3 linked regions of the Methylobacillus flagellatus KT genome follow. The protein of the gene in region 1 interacts with the protein of each later gene in a pairwise test. Links are inferred from orthologs where the notes say so. Each region holds a gene or a part of one and is shown in the gene's direction. Other genes may lie near its edges.

What was found.
Region 2: the proteins of ftsB (region 1) and MFLA_RS11570 interact in binary tests that used the Escherichia coli proteins (3 or more experiments, as listed by UniProt). The link is inferred for Methylobacillus flagellatus KT from one-to-one orthologs.
Region 3: the proteins of ftsB (region 1) and ftsL interact in binary tests that used the Escherichia coli proteins (3 or more experiments, as listed by UniProt). The link is inferred for Methylobacillus flagellatus KT from one-to-one orthologs.

The regions. Positions count from the first base shown.
Region 1 is NC_007947.1:2,044,083-2,047,224, reverse strand. Bases 1-2,987 are described here. They hold ftsB (cell division protein FtsB), read left to right. Parts: upstream 1-1,327; coding sequence 1,328-1,648; downstream 1,649-2,987. Other genes in these bases: MFLA_RS09745 (sensor domain-containing diguanylate cyclase), read left to right, coding at 1,671-2,987; eno (phosphopyruvate hydratase), read left to right, coding at 48-1,331; kdsA (3-deoxy-8-phosphooctulonate synthase), read left to right, coding at 1-7. In the rest of the region: more of MFLA_RS09745, read left to right, coding at 2,988-3,134. UniProt on the Escherichia coli protein: Essential cell division protein. May link together the upstream cell division proteins, which are predominantly cytoplasmic, with the downstream cell division proteins, which are predominantly periplasmic.
Region 2 is NC_007947.1:2,416,650-2,419,804, reverse strand. What follows is about bases 69-3,068. They hold MFLA_RS11570 (cell division protein FtsQ/DivIB), read left to right. Parts: upstream 69-1,202; coding sequence 1,203-1,934; downstream 1,935-3,068. Other genes in these bases: ftsA (cell division protein FtsA), read left to right, coding at 1,960-3,068; MFLA_RS11575 (D-alanine--D-alanine ligase), read left to right, coding at 305-1,213; murB (UDP-N-acetylmuramate dehydrogenase), read left to right, coding at 69-312. Outside these bases: more of murB, read left to right, coding at 1-68; more of ftsA, read left to right, coding at 3,069-3,155. UniProt on the Escherichia coli protein: Essential cell division protein. May link together the upstream cell division proteins, which are predominantly cytoplasmic, with the downstream cell division proteins, which are predominantly periplasmic. May control correct divisome assembly.
Region 3 is NC_007947.1:2,429,801-2,432,954, reverse strand. What follows is about bases 35-3,033. They hold ftsL (cell division protein FtsL), read left to right. Parts: upstream 35-1,403; coding sequence 1,404-1,664; downstream 1,665-3,033. Other genes in these bases: MFLA_RS11625 (peptidoglycan D,D-transpeptidase FtsI family protein), read left to right, coding at 1,661-3,033; rsmH (16S rRNA (cytosine(1402)-N(4))-methyltransferase RsmH), read left to right, coding at 439-1,404; mraZ (division/cell wall cluster transcriptional repressor MraZ), read left to right, coding at 35-442. Also shown: more of mraZ, read left to right, coding at 1-34; more of MFLA_RS11625, read left to right, coding at 3,034-3,154. UniProt on the Escherichia coli protein: Essential cell division protein. May link together the upstream cell division proteins, which are predominantly cytoplasmic, with the downstream cell division proteins, which are predominantly periplasmic.

The DNA.
Region 1 (3,142 bases):
GGTGTAAGCCGGAACAAAAATCCAAATCTACATTGAGGAAATAAAGCATGAGTGCCATTGTTGATATTATTGCCCGCGAGATCATTGATTCCCGCGGTAACCCCACTGTCGAGGTTGATGTCCTGCTCGAGTCCGGCGTGATCGGCCGTGCGGCCGTGCCTTCCGGTGCCTCCACCGGCACCAAGGAAGCGGTCGAACTGCGCGACGGCGACGCTGCGCGCTACCTCGGCAAGGGCGTGTTGCAGGCAGTCGAGAACGTCAATACCGAAATCACTGAAGCCATCATCGGCCTCGACGTTGAAGAACAGAGCTTCATCGACCAGACCCTGATCGACCTCGACGGCACCGAGAACAAGAGCCGCCTGGGTGCGAATGCGATCCTCGCGGTTTCCATGGCCTGCGCCCGTGCCGCCGCTGAAGAGTCCGGCCTGCCGCTCTACCGCTACCTCGGTGGTTCCGGCTTCATGCAATTGCCTACACCGATGATGAATATCATCAACGGCGGCGCGCATGCTGAAAACAGTGTGGATATGCAGGAGTTCATGATCATCCCTGCTGGCCTGCCGACATTCCGCGAAGCCCTGCGCGCAGGCGCTGAAGTGTTCCACGCCCTGAAGAAAATCCTGCACAGCGAAGGCCTGGCGACTACCGTGGGTGATGAAGGCGGTTTTGCGCCGGACCTGCCATCCAACGAAGCCGCGATCCAGTACATCCTGCAGGCGATCACCGCAGCCGGCTATGAGCCGGGTCGCGACATCCTGCTGGGCCTGGATTGCGCCAGCTCCGAGTTCTACAAGGACGGCCTCTACCACCTGGAATCCGAAGGCCTGCAGCTGACTTCAGCACAGTTTGCCGACTACCTGGCGACCTGGGTCGACAAGTATCCCATTGTCAGCATTGAGGACGGTATGTCCGAGCATGACTGGGACGGCTGGAAGTTGCTGACCGACCGCATCGGCAAGAAAGTACAGCTGGTGGGTGATGATCTGTTCGTGACCAATGCCAAGATACTGCGTGAAGGCATCCAGAAGGGCGTGGGTAACTCCGTGCTCATCAAGGTCAACCAGATCGGTACCCTGACCGAGACCTTCACCACCATCGAGACTGCCAAGCGCGCCGGCTATACCGCCGTGATCTCGCACCGCTCCGGCGAGACCGAGGACACCACGATTGCGGATATCTCGGTTGCGACCAATGCCTTGCAGATCAAGACTGGCTCCTTGTCGCGTTCCGAGCGTATCGCCAAGTACAACCAACTGCTGCGTATCGAGGAAGAGCTTGGTGATGCCACCAGCTACGCAGGCAAAGAAGCGTTTTATAATCTGAAGTGAGACTGCTCACCCTCATCTTCGTCGCCCTGATCGCCTTGCTGCAGTATCCGCTGTGGCTGGGTAAGGGCAGCTGGCTGAGGGTGTGGGACCTGAACCAGAAAATCGTTGCGCAGAAGGCCGTCAATGCCGAATTGAAGCTGCGCAACGATACCCTGGATGCTGAAGTGCGTGACCTCAAGCAGGGCAATGCCGCTATCGAGGAGCGTGCGCGCAGCGAGCTGGGCATGATCAAGCAGGACGAAGTCTTCTACCAGGTAATAGACCAGATGCCTGGCCAACCGGCTTCACCACCTGCCGCGCTGACCGGTGCACAATGAACTGCAGTCCGGGCCGGCTCCCATGAGCAGACATAAGCTGATTTTCCTTATCATTGCCATCCTGGCAAGCGGTTTCATCGCCACCTCGGTAGTGAGCTACCAAGTATCGCGAATGTCCATCCACAATGCGATCGTCGACAGCACGCTGCCCCTCAGCTCCGACAACATCTATTCCGAAATCCAGAAGGACCTCATCCGGCCGATTTTCGTATCGTCCAAGATGGCATCCGACACCTTCCTGCGGGACTGGATGCTCGACGGCGAGCAAAATATCGACAAAATCAGCCGTTACTTGCAGGAGGTGCAGGACCAGTATGGTGCATTCATCAGTTTCCTGGTGTCGGGGCGCACGAGCAACTATTACTATGGCAAAGGCGTGCTGAAACAGGTGCGACCCAATGAGGAGCGCGATGCCTGGTACTACCGGGTACGCGATATGCAGGTCCCTTATGAGATCAATGTGGATCGGGATATGGCGCATGCCGACGCCTTGACCATCTTTATCAACTACCGTGTGCTGGATTACGACAACCAATACCTGGGTGCCGTTGGCGTCGGCCTGACCGTGGATTCGGTGCAGAAACTGATTAGCCACTATCAGGATCGCTTCAGGCGCGATGTCTATTTTGTCGATTCGTCCGGCCTGATCCGTCTATCGGGTAGCAAGCACCAGGTGGTGGGCCAGAACATCAACCAGCAGCCTGCGCTGGCCGGCATTTTCCAGCAAGTGCTCAATACAGCAAAGGACGATATTCACGGCGGCAGCTTCCAGTACGAAGATGCCGAGACAAAGCAGCTCATCAATATCCGCTATATCCCGGAACTGCAATGGTATCTATTCGTCGGGCAGGATGAACTGGAGGCAACCAGCGATATCCGTCAGGCGCTGCAGCTCAACTTGCTGCTGTGCCTGGTCGTGACCGCGATCGTCGTCGCGCTCACCCATGTTGCGCTGCGGCGCTATCAGGACAAGCTGGAAACCATGGCGACCACAGACACGCTGACCGGCTTGCCCAACCGCCGTGCATTCGATGTGGTAATCGACGTGTTCCTCAATGAAAACGAGCGAGCACGCAGCACACTGGCATTCATCTTGCTGGACGTGGATCATTTCAAGTCCATCAACGATAGGTTGGGGCATCTGGGCGGCGACTATGTATTGACCGTAGTGGCGCGCATCATCAAGGGCAACACTCGAGCCGCTGATTTCATCTGCCGCTGGGGTGGCGAGGAATTTCTCATCGCCATCAAGGATTGCGATGAGCACAACGCATTGCTGTTGGCAGAGAAAATCCGCAGCGCCATCGAGAACGAGCTGATTGCCTACCAAGGCAGCCAGGTTGCCATCACGGCCAGCCTAGGCGTGGGCGTGGGCGTGGCCCGTGCCGGGGAGAAGCTGGAGCCTGTGTTGGAGCGTGCCGACAAGGCCATGTATGCGGCCAAGGCAGCCGGGCGCAACCAGGTCCAGCTAGGCGACAGCGCTTAGCATGGTGG
Region 2 (3,155 bases), 370 kb from region 1 along the record:
AGCAAGATCAAGCAGCTCTTGGCAATGCGCTTGGCGACACAGCCATTGAACCTGCCGAATGCCGGATCAGTTTTCCGCAACCCGCCGGGTGACCATGCGGCGCGCCTGATCGAGGCCAGTGGCCTCAAGGGTTACCGTATCGGCGGAGCACAGGTGTCTGAGAAGCATGCCAATTTCATCGTCAACCAGGGCGATGCGACGGCAAGGGATATCGAACAATTAATCCTGCATGTGCAGGCAGTGGTGAAGCAACAGCAGGGTGTGGATCTGCAACCGGAAGTGAGAGTGATTGGAGAAGATGGGCATGCGTAGGGATTTCGGCAAGGTGGCCGTGCTGCTGGGAGGCAAGTCGGGTGAGCGCGAGGTGTCGCTGAAGAGCGGTGCTGCAGTGCTGGCTGCCTTGCGCCGCAACGGCGTCGATGCCCATGCCTTCGATCCGGCTGAACGCGCGCTGAGCGAACTGGCCGGATTCGACCGCGTGTTCATCGCACTGCATGGCCGTTATGGCGAGGACGGCACCATTCAGGGCGCATTGGAGCTCATGGGCATTCCCTATACCGGCAGTGGAGTGATGGCATCCAGCGTGGGGATGGACAAATGGCGAACCAAACTGCTCTGGCGTGCGGCTGGCGTGGTGACCCCGGATTTCGAACTGGTGACGGCAGATAGCAACTTTGACGCGATAGAACGCAAGCTTGGCCTGCCCTTGTTCGTAAAACCTGCCAATGAAGGTTCCAGCATTGGTATCAGCAAGGTGAAGGCCGCAGGCGGTCTCCAGGCAGCCTACGCGCTGGCGGCCAAGTCCGACCCACTGGTGATCGCTGAGCAGTTCGTCGGCGGTGGCGAGTATACGGTGGGCATACTCGGTGGGGCCGCCTTGCCGGTGATTCGCATCGTGCCTGCCAATGAGTTCTACGACTATGAGGCCAAGTACCTGCGCGACGACACACAATACCTTTGTCCATGTGGGTTGGATGCGTCGCTGGAGGAGCAGATCAAGGCTGAGGCTTTGCAGGCATTCCGCATCGTCGGCGGACGAGGTTGGGGGCGAGTGGATTTCCTCATGGATGAGGCCGGACGCCATTACTTCCTTGAAGTGAATACTTCACCCGGCATGACTGACCACAGCCTGGTGCCCATGGGGGCCAAGGCGGTCGGGCTTGGCTTTGACGAGCTGGTATTGAGCATATTGGAGCTTGCGCATGTGGGATAAGCCGCGGGTCCTCAACTGGATCGCGAACCTGCTCAATGCGCTGGCGGCAGTGATGTTCTTGTACGGGCTGGTGTATGTGGTGGTTCATCTGCCGATTTTCCCGCTAAGGGAAGTCCGGGTGAATGGCAAGCTGGAGCATGTCACACGCGAGCAGATCAAGCTGATTGCGGACCGGCATTTGCAGGGCAACTTCTTCACGGTCGACGTGGCGAAAGCGCGCGATGCTTTCCAGAAGCTGCCGTGGGCACGCAAGGTCAGCGTACGGAAACGCTGGCCCGACCGCCTGGAAGTCGTGATTGAGGAGCACCGGGAGCTGGCGCGCTGGGGCAATATCGCGCTGGTGAACAGTTACGGAGAGCTGTTCCATGCGGCCTCGGACAGCGACCTGCCCGTGTTTTACGGACCCGGAGACGGCGTGGCCGAGGTGGCAAAGCAATATGGTATCTACAGCCGGATACTGGCAGAGGGCACCGGCATGCATATTGTCCAGCTGGCGCTGACACCGCGGCGCGCCTGGCAGATCAGGACCAATACCGGCATGGTGGTCGAACTGGGGCGGGAGCAGATGGAAACACGATTGCAGAAATTTGCCAGCGTGTACAAACAGACATTAGGCGGGCTGAAAGTGGCGATCAGCTACGCCGATTTGCGCTATCCCAATGGCTTTGCCGTGCGCAAGCCCGAGGGGTTGACGCCAAAACGCAAGACAGGAGCAGCCTGAGAAACATGGAAAATTGGAGAAATAAATGAGCAGGGTCCGGGAAGATAAGAATCTGATCGTCGGGCTGGATATAGGCACCTCGAAGATCGTGGCGATCGTGGCCGAGTTGCAGGTAGACGGCAGCCTCAAGGTGATCGGCCTGGGCCAGAACACCTCGCGCGGCCTGAAGAAGGGCGTCGTGGTGAATATCGACTCCACGGTACAGGCCATACAGCGCGCGCTGGAGGAGGCCGAGCTCATGGCGGATTGCAAGATCAGCACCGTTTACACCGGCATTGCTGGCAGCCATATCAAGAGCCTCAACTCGCACGGCATGGTGAAGATCAAGGATGCCGAAGTAACGCAGATGGATGTGGACCGCGTGATCGAAACCGCACGTGCGATTGCCCTGCCGTCAGATCAGCAGATCCTGCATATCCTGACGCAAGAGTTCATTATTGATGGCCAGGAGGATGTGCGCGAACCCTTGGGCATGAGCGGCATGAAGCTTGAGGTCAAGGTGCATATCGTCACTGGCGCGGTTTCTGCCGCGCAAAACATCGTCAAGTGCATCAAGCGCTGCGGCCTGGAGGTCAGCGATCTCATTCTGCAGCCGCTGGCTTCCAGTCTCGCAGTATTGACTGAAGACGAAAAGGAGCTCGGCGTCTGCCTGGTGGATATAGGCGGCGGCACGACCGACATCGCCGTGTTCAAGCAGGGCGCGATCCGCCATACGGCCGTGGTGCCGATTGCTGGCGACCAGATCACCAACGATGTCGCAGTGGCATTCCGTACACCCACCCAATCGGCGGAAGAGATCAAGATCAAGCATGGCTGCGCCTTGCGCCAGCTGGCCGATGCCCGCGAAGTAGTGGAAGTGCCGGGTGTCGATGGCCGCGACCCGCGCCAGTTGTCAGTACAGACCCTGGCCGAGGTGATCGAGCCCCGCGTGGTCGAGCTGTACGAATTCGTGCTCGGCGAGCTGCGCCGTAGCGGCATGGAGGAAATGATCGCCTCCGGCATCGTGATTACTGGCGGCTCCTCTCTCATGAAGGGGATGGTGGAGCTGGGTGAAGAGATTTTCCACATGCCGGTTCGTCTTGGCATGCCGCGCAATGTGGGAGGTTTGTCCGAGGTGGTAGGCAATCCGCGTTATGCCACCGGGGTGGGACTGGTGCTGATGGGCCAGCAGCAAGTGGAACGTCAGCTTCAGGGACAGATGGAATCCAATTCCTTCAGCCA
Region 3 (3,154 bases), 390 kb from region 1 along the record:
TCGCGGTGCGACGTCTTTAAATATGGATGCCAAAGGCAGGCTGGCGGTGCCAGCCAAGCATCGTGACGCCCTGCACGCTCAGAGCGAAGGCAATCTGGTCCTGACTGCCCATCCTCATCGCTGCCTGCTCTTGTATCCCTTGCCTGCCTGGGAGCCTATCCAGTCCAAGATCATGGCGCTTTCCAGTTTTGACCGTCAATCCAGTGCCCTGCAGCGCTTGCTGGTCGGGTTCGCCGAAGATGTCGAGCTGGACGGTGCTGGCCGGCTGCTGGTTTCTCCTGTGCTCAGGGAATTTGCCGGGTTTGAAAAGCAGGTGATGCTGGTGGGGCAGGGCTCTCATTTCGAACTTTGGAGTATGGAGGCCTGGCGGGCCCAGCTGCAGCAGGTCATGTCCGCTGAGAGTGTGGAGCTGCCGGACGAACTGGAGGGCTTCTCGCTGTGAGTGCAGGCATTAGCCATGTGCCCGCCGCCCAAGTTTCTCAGCATGTCACGGTTTTGTTGGAAGAGGCAGTAGAGGCGCTATCAATCAAGCCGGATGGCGTGTATGTGGATGGCACATTTGGCCGGGGCGGACACAGCCGCAAGATACTGGAAAAGCTGGGGGCGCAAGGTCGCTTGGTGGCGCTGGATCGTGATCTCGCAGCCATTCAGGCTGCACAGGGTATCCAGGATGCACGCTTCAAGATTGTCCATAGTCATTTTGCTGCCATGGCACAAGTGCTGGCGAGTCTGAATATTCAACAAGTAGATGGTGTGTTGCTTGATCTGGGGATTTCATCTCCGCAGATCGACGAGGGCGAGCGCGGCTTCAGCTTCAGGTTTGACGGCCCGCTCGATATGCGCATGGATCAAAGCCGTGGGCAGACGGCTGCGGAATTCATCGCGACTGCAACGGAGCAGGAACTGACGAGGGTAATCAAGGAATATGGTGAAGAACGGTTTGCTAAACAGATTGCAAGGGCGATTGTTGCGCAGCGCGCAGGAGGGATGGACATCTCCACTACCGGACAACTTGCCAAGATCGTGGCAGGCGCGGTCCCAAAAGTCGAGCCTGGCCAAGATCCGGCGACGCGCACCTTTCAGGCTTTACGGATTTTCATCAATCAGGAGCTTGAGGAATTGTCGCTGACTCTTCCTCAGTGTCTGTCGCTGCTGGCACCACAAGGGCGCTTGGCCGTGATCAGTTTTCACTCGCTGGAAGACCGGATCGTGAAGCGCTTTATTCGTGGCGAGCAGGATCGGGATAACCTGCCTGCACATTTCCCGGTGCGTGCCAGCGATCTTCCTCAGCCGCGCCTGGTGGCAATTGGCCGCGCAGTGCGTCCGAGTGAAGATGAGGTCAGGCGCAACCCACGCTCGCGCAGCGCAGTGTTGCGAGTCGCCGAGAGAACCGCGGTGCTGTAATGGTGAAGCTCAACCTGATCCTTTTTTTGGTGGTGATAGCGGCTGCGCTAGGCGTTATTACGTCCCAGCACAAGGCGCGCAAGCTTTATATTGAGCTGCAGCAGCAAGAAGATGAGGCCAAGCAATACGAGATCGAATGGGGCCAGCTGCAATTGGAACAGAGCACTTGGGCCATGCATTCCCGCATCGAGCAGATCGCCGAGCGCCGCTTGAATATGCAGGTGCCCGACCCAAGTCGTATACAGGTGGTGGCGCCATGATGAGTTCGATGCGCATGCGCGTAGGATCCAGGCCGCGGCTCATGGTCAGGCTGCCCGTTTGGCGCCGCCGTTTACTGCTGGCACTGGTATTGTGCGGATTTGCCATACTGCTGGTGCGCAGTGTTTATTTACAGAGCGTGCATAAGTCCTTTCTCCAGCAGAAAGGTGAAGCACGCTATAGTCGTACGCTGAGCTTGCCAGCGCATCGGGGGAAGATTACCGACCGCTATGGTGAGCCCCTTGCCATCAGCACGCCCGTGGAGTCCATCTGGGCCAGTCCGCCCGATGTGAAAATGACACCTGAACAATTGTCCAGGCTGGCTGGAATCCTCAAACTCAAGCCGGAAGCGATCCAGTCCAAGTTCGATAATACCCAGCGTGAATTCGTTTACCTCAAGCGTCGCTTGCCGCCAGAGGTCGCGGCACAAGTGATGCGTATCGGCATCCCTGGGGTTTTCATGCAGCGAGAATACCGTAGGTATTATCCTGCGGCAGAGGTGACTGCGCATATTGTCGGCTTTACGGGCATTGATGACAATGGCCAAGAAGGCTTCGAGCTGCATTTCCAGCAGTGGTTGTCCGGCAAGCCAGGGAGCCGCCGGGTGATCAAGGACCGGCAAGGCCGCATCGTCGAAGATCTTGAGGCCGTCAAGGTGCCACAGGATGGCCGTGACCTGACACTTTCCATCGACCGCAAGATCCAGTACCTGGCCTACAGGGAACTGGCCGCGGCGGTGACAGAGCACAAAGCCAAGGCAGGCTCTGCAGTAGTATTGGATGCCAAGACTGGCGAGGTGCTGGCCATGGTCAATGTTCCCAGCTATAACCCGAACAATCCTGTGAACCTCGCGGGAGGGCGGTCGCGCAACCGGGCAATTGTCGATACCTTCGAACCCGGCTCGACGCTAAAGCCGTTTACTGCAGCCGCGGCGCTCGACAGCGGACAGTACAAGCCTAATACCCTGATCGATACATCCGCAGGCGTCATGCGCATTGGCAGGGCAACGATTCGGGATGCCCATCAGCAAGGGATGCTCACAGTTGCGCAGGTGATCCAGAAGTCATCCAATATCGGCTCGGCAAAAATGGCGCTGAGCCTGGAGCCACAATATATGTGGAGTATCTATAGCCAGATCGGCCTGGGTGCTCCGACGCGCATTGGCTTTCCCGGCGAGGCTTCAGGTAAATTGCGCAATTACAAGACCTGGCGTCCGATCGAGCAGGCCACCATGTCGTATGGTCATGGCCTCAGCCTGACCTTGCTGCAGCTGGCGCGTGCCTATACCGTATTCACCAATGACGGCGCATTGCTGCCGGTCTCCCTGCTCAAGCTCAAGGAGCCTCCCGTCGGGCATCAGGTGTATACCCCTGAAACCGCGCGCCACTTGCGCGACATGATGGAGACGGTGATCCAGCCTGGCGGGACTGCCCCGCGGGCGCAGGTGCTGGGCTATCGTGTCGCCGGCAAGACCGGGACAGCGCATAAGCCC